Regions from separate parts of the Streptomyces sp. NPDC056628 genome, predicted to be linked through region 4. Evidence: riboswitches for the same ligand, from Rfam matches in the RefSeq annotation. Region 4 holds a riboswitch; each other region holds the start of a gene.

Region 1 (3,200 bases), on a different contig from region 4:
CCCGACTGGTTCGCGGGCGTGGCCTTCGCGGCCATCGGCATCGGCGCGCTGGTGCCGGCGGCGATCATGTCCATCGCGGCGGCGAACCTGTTCACCCGCAACATCTACAAGGACTTCATCAAACCCGACGCCACGCCCGCCCAGGAGACCAAGGTCTCCAAGATCGTGTCCCTCCTGGTGAAGGTGGGCGCGCTGGTCTTCGTCCTCACCATGGACAAGACGGTCGCCATCAACTTCCAGCTGCTGGGCGGCATCTGGATCCTGCAGACCTTCCCGGCCCTGGTCGGCGGCCTGTTCACCCGCTGGTTCCACCGCTGGGCGCTGCTGGCCGGCTGGGCGGTCGGCATGATCTACGGCACGGTCGCCGCGTACGGGGTGGCGTCCCCGACCCAGCCGCACTTCGGCGGCTCGGCCAAGGAGATCCCGGGCATCGGTGAGATCGGCTACATCGGTCTGACGGCGTTCGTGCTCAATGTGCTGGTCACGGTCGTCCTGACCTTCGTCCTGAGGGCCGCGAAGGCCCCCGAGGGCGTCGACGAGACGAAGCCGCAGGACTACACGGCGGACGCGGGCGACCCCGGCGTCCAGGTGGAGCTGCCGCCGGCCACGGCGGGCTCCGCCCACTGAACCACCGGCACACGGCGGGCCGTCGGAGAAATCCGGCGGCCCGCCGCCGTGTGCGCGGGGGTTGTCGTGTCGATGATGCCGGGGGGCCCGGCCCGACCGGCGGGACACGCCCTACGGCAGACTCGTCCGTATGGACATCGTGATCCGGCAGGCGGACCCCGGCGAGTACGGCATCCTCGGCGAGATCACCGCACGGGCCTATCTCCAGGACGGCTTCCTCGACTTCGGCGAGAGCGACGACTACCTCGGCGAGCTCAAGGACGTGGCCAAGCGCGCGGCCGCCGCACAGGTGCTCGTGGCCGTCGAGCACGACCGCGTCCTCGGCGGCGTGACCTTCGTCCCGGACGGCGGCCCGATGGCCGATCTGGCCCGCCGCGGCGAGGCGGAGATCCGTATGCTCGCCGTCGACCACGCGGCCCGGGGCCGTGGCGCCGGCGAGGCGCTGGTCCGCGCCTGCGTCGACCGTGCCCGCGCCACGGAGGGCTGTGTGCGGGTGATCCTCTCCTCCCAGCCCACCATGCGCTCCGCCCACCGCCTCTACGAGCGCATGGGCTTCGTCCGCACTCCGGACCGGGACTGGAACCCCCTGCCGGAGCTGACCGACCTCATGCTCCTCACCTATGAGTTGACGCTCTGACACCAGTCCGCCACAACATCTAGGGGTGGCGCGGCAGGCGAGCACAAGATGTATGCTCATGCTCGCTGTCGCCGCAGGGGAATCCGGTGCGAATCCGGAACTGTCCCGCAACGGTGTACTTGTGCATGTCGCGTGCACATCGTCAGTCCGAGGACCTGCCGGCAGTGCGTCCCGGCCACCCTGGCCGGTGCGCTCCGACGTCCGGGCCTCGTGGAATGGGCCGGTGGACGCGACGCCCCGTGCGCTCGTGAGCTGCCCCCTGCCTCCGCAAGGCCCCGTGCCGAGCGAGGGAGAGCCTCACGTGACCATCGCGCCAGCCGAACCGGCCTCAGCGGCGGCCGAACCGGAGAACGAGGGTCCCGGTGCCGCGCTGTTGCGGACCCTGACCGAGCTGACCGCCGACCTCCCCGACGCCGACCCCGGCCGGGTCGCCGCCGCCGCGCTGCGCGGCCGGTCCGCCCGGGCCGACGAGACGGAGCTGCGCGAGCTCGCCACCGAGGCGGCGGCCGGGCTCATCTCCGAGGACCCCGCGTACAGCAGGCTGGCCGCGCGGCTGCTCACCCGCTCCATCGCCGCCGAGGCGGCCTCGCAGGGCGTGACGACCTTCACCGAGTCGGTCGCGACCGGGCACCGCGAGGGCCTCGTCGCCGACCGGACGGCCGCGTTCGCCCGGACGCACGCCGCCCGGCTCGACGCGCTCGTCGACCCCGCCGCCGACGACCGGTTCGGCTACTTCGGTCTGCGCACCCTCCACAGCCGCTACCTGCTGCGGCACCCGCACACCCGCAAGGTGATCGAGACGCCCCAGCACTTCCTGCTGCGCGTCGCCGCCGGTCTCGCCGCCGACGACACCGCCGGGGCGGTGGACGAGGTCGCCGCGCTCTACCGGCTGATGAGCCGCCTGGAGTACCTGCCGTCCTCCCCCACCCTCTTCAACTCCGGCACCCGGCACCCCCAGATGTCGTCGTGCTACCTCCTGGACTCCCCCAAGGACGAGCTGGACTCGATCTACGACCGCTACCACCAGGTCGCGCGCCTCTCCAAGCACGCGGGCGGCATCGGTCTGTCGTACTCCCGCGTCCGTGCCCGGGGTTCGCTGATCCGGGGGACGAACGGGCACTCCAACGGCATCGTGCCGTTCCTGAAGACGCTGGACGCCTCGGTCGCCGCCGTGAACCAGGGCGGCCGGCGCAAGGGCGCCGCCGCGGTCTACCTGGAGACCTGGCACTCCGACATCGAGGAGTTCCTGGAGCTGCGGGACAACACCGGTGAGGACGCCCGCCGTACACACAACCTGAACCTCGCGCACTGGGTCCCGGACGAGTTCATGCGCCGGGTCGAGGCCGACGGGCCATGGAGCCTGTTCTCCCCCGCCGACGTGCCCGAACTGGTCGACCTGTGGGGCGAGGAGTTCGACGCGGCGTACCGCGAGGCGGAGCGCGCGGGGCTGGCGCGCAAGGCCCTCCCGGCCCGTGAGCTGTACGGCCGTATGATGCGCACCCTCGCGCAGACCGGCAACGGCTGGATGACCTTCAAGGACGCCGCCAACCGGACCGCCAACCAGACCGCCCTGCCCGGGCACGTCGTGCACTCCTCCAACCTGTGCACCGAGATCCTGGAGATCACGGACGACGGGGAGACGGCGGTCTGCAACCTCGGCTCGGTCAACCTCGGCGCCTTCGTGCGCGACGGTGACATCGACTGGGAGCGCCTGGACGAGACGGTCCGCACGGCCGTCACCTTCCTCGACCGGGTCGTGGACATCAACTTCTACCCGACCGAGCAGGCCGGCCGCTCCAACGCCCGCTGGCGTCCGGTGGGCCTGGGCGCGATGGGCCTGCAGGACGTCCTCTTCCAGCTGCGGCTGCCCTTCGACTCCCCCGAGGCCAAGGCGCTGTCCACCCGGATCGCCGAGCGCGTCATGCTCGCCGCGTAC
Region 2 (3,200 bases), on a different contig from region 4:
AGAGCGTGCCGGGGCGGGGCGGCTCGCCGTCCGGCAGGTACACCTCGGCGGAGGAGGTCCACTCGGTCTCGAAGAGTTCGCGCACCGTCTCGACGGTCTCGCCGACGCGCTCCACGGGCGCGTGTCCTTGCTCGGCGTAGCCGATGGCGTACTCCAGGACGTCGGCGGGTGCCAGGGTGCCGTGGTCGCGCAGCAGGACCATCCAGGCGTCGAAGGCGCCGGGCACGGCGGCGGCCAGCGGTCCGGTGCCGGGGACGAGGTCCAGGCCGAGGCCCCGGTAGTGGGGGACGGTCGCGCCCGCGGGGGCGACGCCCTGGCCGCACAGCACCCGCACCTCGCCGCCCGCCGGGGCGAGGAGGATCGGCACCTCGCCGGCCGGCCCGTTCAGGTGCGGTTCGACGACGTGCAGCACGAACGCGCCGGCCACGGCGGCGTCGTAGGCGTTGCCGCCGCGCTCCAGGACCGCCATCGCGGACTGCGAGGCCAGCCAGTGCGTGGAGGACACCATGCCGAAGGTGCCCTGGAGGGTGGGACGGGTGGTGAACATGGCGGGCGTCACCTCGCGGTCGGCGCGGACGGGTCCGTCCGATCTTCCGTGACCGCCCGTTCGATGTTCAACCGTTCATGGGGGTGTGGAGCGAGGGTGGCGTGAAGGTGTGGAGGTCGGGCGGGCCGGATCAGGCCGCCCGGCCCGGTCAGGCCGCTGCGGCTGTACGGGTCCCGATCACCGACCCTCCTGGGGGCCCGTGTGTGCGGGAGGGGCAGCACGGCCGGCGGCACGCGCCCGGCGGTGGAGGTGACGACGACCTTGCTGACGGTCAGTCGTTCCGGGGGGCGCGGGACGGGGGCGGGGGGAAGGTGTGGAGGCCGAGGATCTCGGGGCAGGGGGCGACGCCGGGGCCGCCTGCCCGGACCCAGGCGATGACGTCCTCGGTGGCGTCCGGATCGTTGACGAGGCCGAGCCAGACCGGGCGGGCGCCCGCCGCCCGCGCCGCGGCGGAGGGCTGGACGACGACCACGTTGGCGTGGTCGCAGACGTCGAGGCAGTCCGAGACGCGCACGGGCACGCTCTCCCTCAGCCGGGCCGCCTGGCGGGCATGGTCGACACCGGTCACCTTCGGGCTGCCGCAGCAGCAGTCGCGGCAGAGCACGACCCGGCAGGGCGTGGACGGGGGGCGCCGGTCCGGGAGCGGCGGCTCGGACGACGGCGGGGGCGGGAGTACGGGCATGACTGCCTTCGGGTCGGGGCTCGTACGCGGAGCCGGCCTGCGGAGGACTTCCCCGCCCGGGGGCGCGGAGGTGCCGGCAGGTCTTCGGACTCGGGTTCGTCCCGGCGGGGCGCCTTCCCGGTCTCCCAGTGGCGTGCCTGCCCCGCCCGTCCCCCTCACCGCTGCGCGTCAGTTCCGGATTCGCACCGGATTCCCTGGCCCCGCAAAGGGCTCGACCAGCTCCGCGAGGCTATCAAGCCGGGGCCGTGAGCCGCTCCTTCGCCGTGCCCGCGCAGGCCCCGGAGGAGCGCGGAGACGCAGGTCACAATCTGGAAGAGGGCAAGGTCACAGCCGTGCCCCCTGCTGCTCCTTTGACGATCTGACCTAGCATCCGAGCATGACGGTCCTGCCTGACGACGGGCTCTCGCTGGCCGCCGAGTTCCCTGACGCAACCCATGAGCAGTGGCAACACCTGGTGGAGGGTGTGCTGCGCAAGGCGGGCAAGGACGTGTCGGGGACGGCTGCCGAGGACGCCCTGTCCACCCCACTCGAGGACGGGATGCGCTCCCGCCCCCTGTACACCGCGCGCGACGCCGCGCCCGACCCCGGCCTGCCCGGCTTCGCCCCGTTCGTCCGGGGCGGGCGCCCCGAGGGCAGCACGGCCGGCGGCTGGGACGTACGGCAGCGGCACACCACGGCCACGGACGGCGTGGTGCTGGCGGACCTGGAGAACGGCGTCACCTCGCTCTGGCTGGTCCTCGGCGACGCCGGCATCCCGGTGTCCTCCCTCGGCCGGGCCCTCGACGGCGTCTACCTCGACCTCGCCCCGGTCGTCCTGGACGCGGGCGCCGCGACGGAGGCCGCCGCGCACGCCCTGCTGGACCTGTACGCGGAGCGCGGCGTCGCCAAGGACGCGGCGCGCGGCAACCTCGGCGCCGACCCGCTCGGCCACGAGGCCCGCACCGGCAGGTCCCTCCCGTTCGCGCCGGCCGCCGTGCTGGCCCGGCGGTGCGCCGAGGAGTACCCGGGGCTGCGGGCGCTGACCGTGGACGCCCTGCCGTACCACGAGGCCGGCGGCTCGGCCGCGCAGGAGCTCGGTTCCGCGCTGGCGACCGGTGTGGCGTATCTGCGCGAGCTCACCGAGGCCGGCCTGACGGTCGAACAGGCCGCCGCCCAGCTGGAGTTCCGCTACGCGGCCACCGCCGACCAGTTCCTGACCATCGCCAAGCTGCGGGCGGCGCGCCGCCTGTGGGCGCGGGTGACCGAGGTGTCCGGGGCACCCAGCGCCCAGGTGCAGCACGCCGTCACCTCGCCGGTGATGATGACGCGCCGCGACCCGTGGGTGAACATGCTGCGCACGACGGTCGCCACGCTCGCGGCCGGCGTCGGCGGCGCCGACTCGGTGACGGTGCTGCCCTTCGACCACGCGCTGGGCCTGCCCGACGCGTTCGCGCGGCGCATCGCGCGCAACACCTCGACCATCCTCATCGAGGAGTCCCACCTGGCCCGGGTCATCGACCCGGCGGGCGGCTCCTGGTACGTGGAGCGGCTGACGGACGAACTCGCCCACGCGGGCTGGGAGTTCTTCCAGCAGATCGAACAGGCGGGCGGCCAGGCCGCCGCGCTGCGCTCGGGCCGGCTGCGGGACGACCTGGCCGCCACCTGGGAGGCCCGCACCGGCAAGCTGGCGAAGCGCCGCGAACCGGTCACCGGTGTCAGCGAGTTCCCGTATCTCGCCGAGCAGCCCGTGGTGCGCGAGCCCGCGCCCGAGCCGCCGTCCGGGGGCCTGCCGCGCGTGCGCCGCGACGAGGCGTACGAGGCGCTGCGCGCCCGGTCCGACGCGCATCTGGCCGCGACCGGCGCCCGGCCGCGGATCTACCTGGCCGCGCTCGGCCCGGCCGCGGCCCACACCACGCGCCTGACCTTCGCCTCGAACCTGTTCCAGGCCGGCGGCATCGAGCCCGTCACCGAGGGCACCTTCGAGGAGAGCGG
Region 3 (3,200 bases), on a different contig from region 4:
CACGCCAGGGCGCGGACGGTGCCCCGGGTGCCGGGCACCACCACCAGGTCGGCGTCGGCCAGTTCCTCCGGCCGGTCCACGAACCGCACGACGACGCCCGGTTCGGCGGCGAGCGCGTCGACGTCCGTGAAGTTGGACATCAGCGGCACCGCGCACACGGCGACCCGCAGCACGTCCTCGCCGACCGGGGCGGCCACCTCGGACTCGCGCACCGCCCCGCGCAGCGACACTCGCAGGCCGTCCTCCTCGTCGATGCCGAGTCCGTGCCGGAAGGGCAGGACGCCGTACGTCCGCCGTCCGGTGAGGCCGTGCAGCATGTCGAGGCCGGGTTCGAGGAGCGAGACGTCGCCGCGGAACTTGTTGACGAGGAAGCCGGCGACCAGCTCCTGGTCCTCGCGGGACAGCAGCGCCACGGTCCCGAAGAACGAGGCGAAGACACCGCCCCGGTCGATGTCGCCCACGACCAGCACGGGCAGCCCCGCGCCGCGTGCGATCCCCATGTTCACGATGTCGGTGCGCCGCAGGTTGATCTCGGCCGGGGAACCGGCCCCTTCGCAGATCACCGCGTCGTACGTGGCCCGCAGTTCGGCGAGGGAGTCCAGCACGGTGGCGAGCAGCCGCTGCTGCCGTCCGCCGTGGTAGCCGCGCGCGCTCATCTCGCCCACCGGCCTGCCCAGCAGCACCACCTGACTGCTCTGGTCCCCGCCCGGCTTCAGCAGGACGGGGTTCATCAGCGCGGTCGGCTCGACGCGGCACGCCTGGGCCTGCATGGCCTGCGCCCGCCCGATCTCCGCGCCCTCGCGGGTGACGAACGAGTTCAGCGACATGTTCTGCGCCTTGAAGGGCGCGACCTTCACGCCCTGGCGCACCAGCCACCGGCAGATCCCGGCGGTGACGACGCTCTTGCCGGCGTCGGAGGTCGTGCCGGCGACGAGCAGCCCGCCCTTCACGAGGCACGTCCTCTCGCCCCGCGCCGCCCGAGCAGGAGCCGCGCCCCGGCGCACACGCCCAGGGCGAGCACCCCCACCCGCCGCGAGAGACGCACGGCCCGCTCGATGTCGGCGACCCGGACGGCCCGTCCGGCGGCGCCGTTCAGCACGGGCCGGTGCTCCACCCGCCCGCCGTACGCCAGCGTCCCGCCGAGGCGCACCCCGAGCGCGCCCGCGAACGACGCCTCCACCGGGCCCGCGTTGGGGCTGGGATGCCGGTGGGCGTCCGCGCGCCAGGCCCGTACGGCGCCCCGGGGGTCGCCCCCGGCGACGGCGGCCAGCGCGGCGGTCAGCCGGGCACCCGGCCAGCCGGCGACGTCGTCGAGACGGGCCGAGGCCCAGCCGTAGCGGCGGTACTCGGGGGAGCGGTGCCCGACCATGGCGTCGAGGGTGTTGACGGCCCGGAACCCGGCGAGGCCCGGCACGCCGGCGACGGCTCCCCACACCAGGGCGCCGACCACGGCGTCCGAGGTGTTCTCGGCGACGGACTCCACGACCGCCCGCGCGATCCCGTCGGCGTCCAGCGCCTGCGGGTCCCGGCCGCACAGATGCGGCAGCCGCGCCCGCGCCGCCTCGACGTCGCCGGCCTCCAGGGCACGTCCGACGGCCCGGGCCTCCCGGGCGAGCGACGTGCCGCCGACGACGGCCCAGGTGACGGCGCCGGTCAGGGCGACGGAGGCGGCGGGGGAGGGGCGCACGGCACGTGCGCCCAGCGCGGCGGCCGCCACGGCGCCACCGGCGCACACGGCGGTGTGCAGCACACCCCAGGCGCGGTGGTCGCGCCACAACACTCGTTCCACGGCGCCCGCGGCACGTCCGAACGCGGCGACCGGATGCCCACGGCGTGGATCGCCGAGCAGCAGGTCACCGAGGAGTCCGGCGGCGGCGCCGTACGCGAAGACGCGTTCGGCACGCATGGGGTTCAGCCGGTGGTGGCGTCGGACAGGGGTCCGGTACTGCGTGACGAGCGGCAGGCGAGCATCGCGTGATGTCCTCACTCAGGGTGTCCACGCCCTGGTTCGACGAGACCGGCGGCGAGAGTTCCTGGCTCCCGGGGGTTACTACCCCGGTGACAGTGGCGGGACCGCGCCGGATTCGCACCGGCTTCCTCTTCTGCCGCCGTAGATGGCTCCGGAAGTCCACCATGGGTCGCGACGGCCGTCAACTTGCCTGTGACCTGCGACGGGAGAGTGTGCGCAGGCCCACACACACCGAAGGTGCGCGACGGTGTCCCGTCACGCACCTCAGGAGTCGCGCGCCGTACGTCAGGCCACGATGAGATAGATGCCGTACGCCACGGCCGCCGTGCACGCCGCGAAGCACGCGTAGGCGCCGGTGACCGCGAGCGCGGCCGAGTCGCCCTGTGCGACCGCCCGTTCGCGGCGCGAGAGGCCCGCGATGCCGAGGGTGAACAGGCCCACCAGGGCCACCGTGACGACGAGACTGACACCGAAGACGGAGCCGAGGGACGCCCAGTCGATCTTCATGCTGCTTCCTTGTGTTGCCGGGAGGGAGGACCGGAGGTCAGACGGAGGCCTTGGAGGGCTCGGGTCCGGATGCCGGTGCCGGGAGGGTGACCGCGAGGTCCTCGGTCACCGTGCCCGCGGGGGGCGGGGTCACGGCGGCCATGGCGGTGGTGACCACTCCGGCGGGCTCGTCGTAGTCGGTGACGTTGGTGTGGTCGATGACCTCGCGGCGGGAGATCTTCCAGATGGCGACGCTGGAGGCGACCAGGAAGACCGCGACGGCGGCGGTGCCCCACTTGCCGAGACCCGTCACGTACTCGGCGAGCGCGGCGACCAGCGCGGCGGCCGGCAGGGTCAGGCCCCAGGCGACGAACATCCGGGTGGCCGTGGACCAGCGGACCACGCCGCCCTTGCGGCCCAGACCGGCGCCCATCACGGAGCCGGAGACGGAGTGCGTGGTGGACAGGGAGAAGCCGAGGTGGGAAGAGGCCAGGATGACCGTCGCCGCGCTGGTCTGGGCGGCGAAGCCCTGCTGCGGCTGGAGGTCGGTCAGGCCCTTGCCCATCGTGCGGATGATCCGCCAGCCGCCCAGGTAGGTGCCGAGCGCGATGGCCAGGCCGGCGGAGAGGATGACCCAGGTGGGCGGGTCCGAGTCGGGGGCGAGGGCGCCGCCCGCGATGAGGGCGAGGGTGATGATGCCCATGGTCTTCTGGGCGTCGTTGGTGCCGTGGGCGAGGGAGACGAG
Region 4 (3,200 bases):
CGCCACACCGTCGTCCACCGCCCGTGGCGCCACCACAGTGAGCAGGGACCATCCGAACGTGAACACACTCAGCAGACCCAGAGGGCAGATCACAACGATGGTGACCGCACCCAGCGGGCCCGCGCAGGGCCCGTCCATGAGCGCGACGAGAAGCATCAGTACGACGAGAAGCACCTGACACGACACCAGGAGTCCCCAGGCTCCCACAATGGCCCAGGCGCGGTCGCGACGCTGCCGGTGGTCGCCCGGCCCGAAGGCGATGCGGCGCAGCGCCCAGACACAGGCAGGGGTTGCGACCGCGAGGGCACCGAACATCGGGCCGCTGTAGTACAGCCCGGGCCACGGACCGACGGAGGCACGCACCCCGTCACAGGCAACCTCCATGACACGCCCCGCCCCGCCTGTCCGGTCACGGGCCGAGGAGGCTGTGACAGCGCCCATGACCAGCAGCGCGAGAAGAGAGCACGCCTCCAGCACGAGCAGGGGCGTCATGCGTGGCGGCACATGGTCGCGCACCAGGCGCGGAGCAAGACTGGCAGTGCGGACCGCTTCCTGAGGACGCAGAGTCAGGGCGTCACCTATCAGGACGCCTCCCACCGCGCACAGGCCGAACGCGGTGACGGCCAACACAAGAGGCGTGGTGATGTCGCCGCTCTCGATCGTGAGCAACTGCCGTGCGATCTCGATACCGATCGCCAGGCCGGACCATCGGGCGTAATGGTCGGCGTGGTCGAGGAACCGGGACTGGAGCGGGACGGTGTCGAGCACGTGAAGATCCCCCAAGGCACCTTGTACCAAACGATGGATACAAGATGCCCTGCTCCGAAAACTTGTGTCAAACCATCGACACAAGAAAGCACCGACACCTCCGCCAGACGAAACCCGCCTCGCGTCATCCACCAGCCCACCAAAGCCCCACTCCCCCAACCGAGCCCGCGAGACGAGGACCACCCCGGACACCGCCAACGGCGGCTGACCCCATGCCGACCTCGGCGACACGCAGACCCGAACCCGCCGTCCCCAGCCATGGGAGGGCGACGGCCAGGAGGACGCCGCGCATCGCGGCCGAGAAGCCGCCGATGCGCAAGCCGAGCACGCCCCTCGCCGCGAGCAATTCCGGGGTCCGACCGGGCCGCCGCGAACAGCGCGCACCCGCAGTCGAACACGACGGCGCTGAGTGCCAGGAGCAGGAGTCCGAACCATGTCGTTCGCAGGGTCGGGTACCCCCTGGGCAGCGTCACCAGCGGCCTGCCCCCCTCCGCCACGGGGGTCAATAGGCCCTATCCGGGGCACAGGGAGCCGACGGCGTGAGGCAGGAGCGAATTCGCGCGGCACCGTTGCAAGGCCGCGGGTTCATCCTCTTCGAAGCGCCGGAGCACGTCGTCCACCCGATGGCCCGGTGGGCGCGAGCCGCGTCCACGATGCGGTGCGGAACACCCCGGGGACGCCGCGACCGGCGCTGACGCCCGTACCGGAAACCGCCCAGGCGGTTCTGGACCAGCGGCACGGCTTCTCAGGGTGGACAGCGCGGCGAAGCTGCGGCGGATGGCCGAGGAGGCGGGGTTCGGCCGCGTGCAGGTCTTCGGCGGGTCCGACGGGCGCCCTTACGACGAGAACGCTGAACGACTCGCTCTCCGGGCCGTACGCGAAGCGTGAGCGAGGCATGGTGCGCGCGGCCGCGGTCCGCGCGCCCTTTTGCCGGCGCCGCGGGGAATCGTAAGATCACCTGGTCATCGCCGCGACGGGAGACAGGAAGCCGGTGCGAATCCGGCACGGTCCCGCCACTGTGACCGGGGAGCGCCCCTCCGACACGCCACTGCGCACCGCGCGGGAAGGCGGAGGAAGCGTCGATCCGGGAGTCAGGACACTGGTCCGTCGCGGGCCCGATCCGAGGAGCGCGGACTCCAGGAGGCTTCACGTGTCCCAGCTGTTCACCCCTGCCCGCACGCGCGGGTTTCTTCGTGCCACGGCTGCTGCCGTGGCTCTGTCGTCAGTGCTGCTGACCACGAGCTGCGGAGCGGCCGACGAGAGCGGCGGGGACGCGAAGGCGACCTCGGCCGTGCCCGAGGGTTTTCCAGTCACCATCGACAACTGCGGCGTGAAGACGACGTACGACAAGCCACCGTCACGGGTGGTCACCATCCACCAGCACCCGGCGGAACTCATGCTCGCCCTCGGCCTGAAGGATCGCATGGTCGGCACGGCCTTCCCCGACTCCGCGGTTCTGCCCGAGCTGAAGAAGGATTACGAGGCGGTTCCCGAACTGGCGCGGAAGGAACCGTCGTTCGAGAAGGTCCTGGATGCCGAACCCGAACTTGTCTACGGCGGCTACGGCAGCGCCTTCGCCGAGAAGGAGGGCCGCTCCCGCACAGCGTTCGCCGACGCGGGCATCGACACCTACCTCAACCGTGAGTACTGCGGCAAGAAGAAGGTGACGATGAAGGACACCTACGACGAGATCCGCACCATCGGCAAGATCTTCGGTGTCTCGGAGCGGGCCGACAAGCTGGTCACCGACCTCAAGGGCCGCGTCGGCAAGGCCGCAGGCACGGTCGAAGGCGAGCCCGAGGTGCCCGTCTTCGTCTACGACAGCGGCGACAAGGCCGCGTTCACCGCGGGCGGCAAGAGCCTGGGCACCGAGCTGATCCGCCTGGCCGGCGGCGAGAACGTCTTCGCCGACCTCGACGACGTCTTCGGCGATGTCTCCTGGGAGCAGGTCATCGAGCGCAAACCGGAGGTCATCGCCATCTACGACTACGCGGGTGCCGGAAGCGTCGAGCAGAAGAAGCGGTTCCTGCTGTCCCAGCCCGCGCTCGCCAACGTACCCGCTGTCAGGAACAAGCGGTTCGTCGTTCTGCCGCTGACCGCCACCCTGGTGGGAATCCGCTCGGCCTACGCGGTCGACGACCTGGCCCGCGGACTGCACCCCGAGAGCTTCCGGTGACCCGGACCGCCACCAGCACGTCCGCCGAGGGGAGGATCCAACCACGTAAGACCACCCAGCCAGGAGAGGGCCGCACACGGCTGGCCGTCACGCTGCTCGTACTCACCGCCCTGCTCGTCGTCTCCACCACTGCGGGACTTGCGGTCGGCTCCGTCCAGGTGCCACCCGGCCAGGTGTGGGGCATCGTGACGCACGCACTGGGTGCCGACTGGCAGCAGCCGGACTGGTCGCGGGCCCGGGAGACCATCGTGGTCGA

The links. A riboswitch is a leader RNA that binds a small molecule or an ion and turns the genes downstream of it on or off. The one in region 4 is predicted to bind cobalamin.
Region 1: it holds a riboswitch for cobalamin, as region 4 does, so the genes downstream of both, ACFRAC_RS10200 (ribonucleoside-diphosphate reductase subunit alpha) here and ACFRAC_RS28360 (ABC transporter substrate-binding protein) in region 4, are expected to answer to the same signal.
Region 2: it holds a riboswitch for cobalamin, as region 4 does, so the genes downstream of both, ACFRAC_RS06970 ((2Fe-2S) ferredoxin domain-containing protein) here and ACFRAC_RS28360 (ABC transporter substrate-binding protein) in region 4, are expected to answer to the same signal.
Region 3: it holds a riboswitch for cobalamin, as region 4 does, so the genes downstream of both, ACFRAC_RS27735 (cobalamin biosynthesis protein) here and ACFRAC_RS28360 (ABC transporter substrate-binding protein) in region 4, are expected to answer to the same signal.

What each region holds. Positions count from the first base shown of each region.
Region 1 covers NZ_JBHTWG010000005.1:216,560-219,759, reverse strand. The annotation lists gene mctP (monocarboxylate uptake permease MctP) at 1-627, shown strand, start outside; gene ACFRAC_RS10205 (GNAT family N-acetyltransferase) at 758-1,264, shown strand; cobalamin riboswitch at 1,310-1,442, shown strand; gene ACFRAC_RS10200 (ribonucleoside-diphosphate reductase subunit alpha) at 1,566-3,200, shown strand, end outside.
Region 2 covers NZ_JBHTWG010000003.1:293,158-296,357, reverse strand. The annotation lists gene ACFRAC_RS06975 (gamma-glutamyltransferase family protein) at 1-547, opposite strand, end outside; gene ACFRAC_RS06970 ((2Fe-2S) ferredoxin domain-containing protein) at 819-1,229, opposite strand; cobalamin riboswitch at 1,287-1,464, opposite strand; gene ACFRAC_RS06965 (methylmalonyl-CoA mutase family protein) at 1,606-3,200, shown strand, end outside.
Region 3 covers NZ_JBHTWG010000029.1:28,824-32,023, reverse strand. The annotation lists gene ACFRAC_RS27740 (cobyric acid synthase) at 1-950, opposite strand, end outside; gene ACFRAC_RS27735 (cobalamin biosynthesis protein) at 947-1,906, opposite strand; cobalamin riboswitch at 2,005-2,148, opposite strand; gene ACFRAC_RS27730 (hypothetical protein) at 2,255-2,476, opposite strand; gene ACFRAC_RS27725 (anion permease) at 2,514-3,200, opposite strand, start outside.
Region 4 covers NZ_JBHTWG010000030.1:66,403-69,602, forward strand. The annotation lists gene ACFRAC_RS28355 (hypothetical protein) at 1-768, opposite strand, end outside; cobalamin riboswitch at 1,749-1,870, shown strand; gene ACFRAC_RS28360 (ABC transporter substrate-binding protein) at 1,919-2,944, shown strand; gene ACFRAC_RS28365 (FecCD family ABC transporter permease) at 2,941-3,200, shown strand, end outside.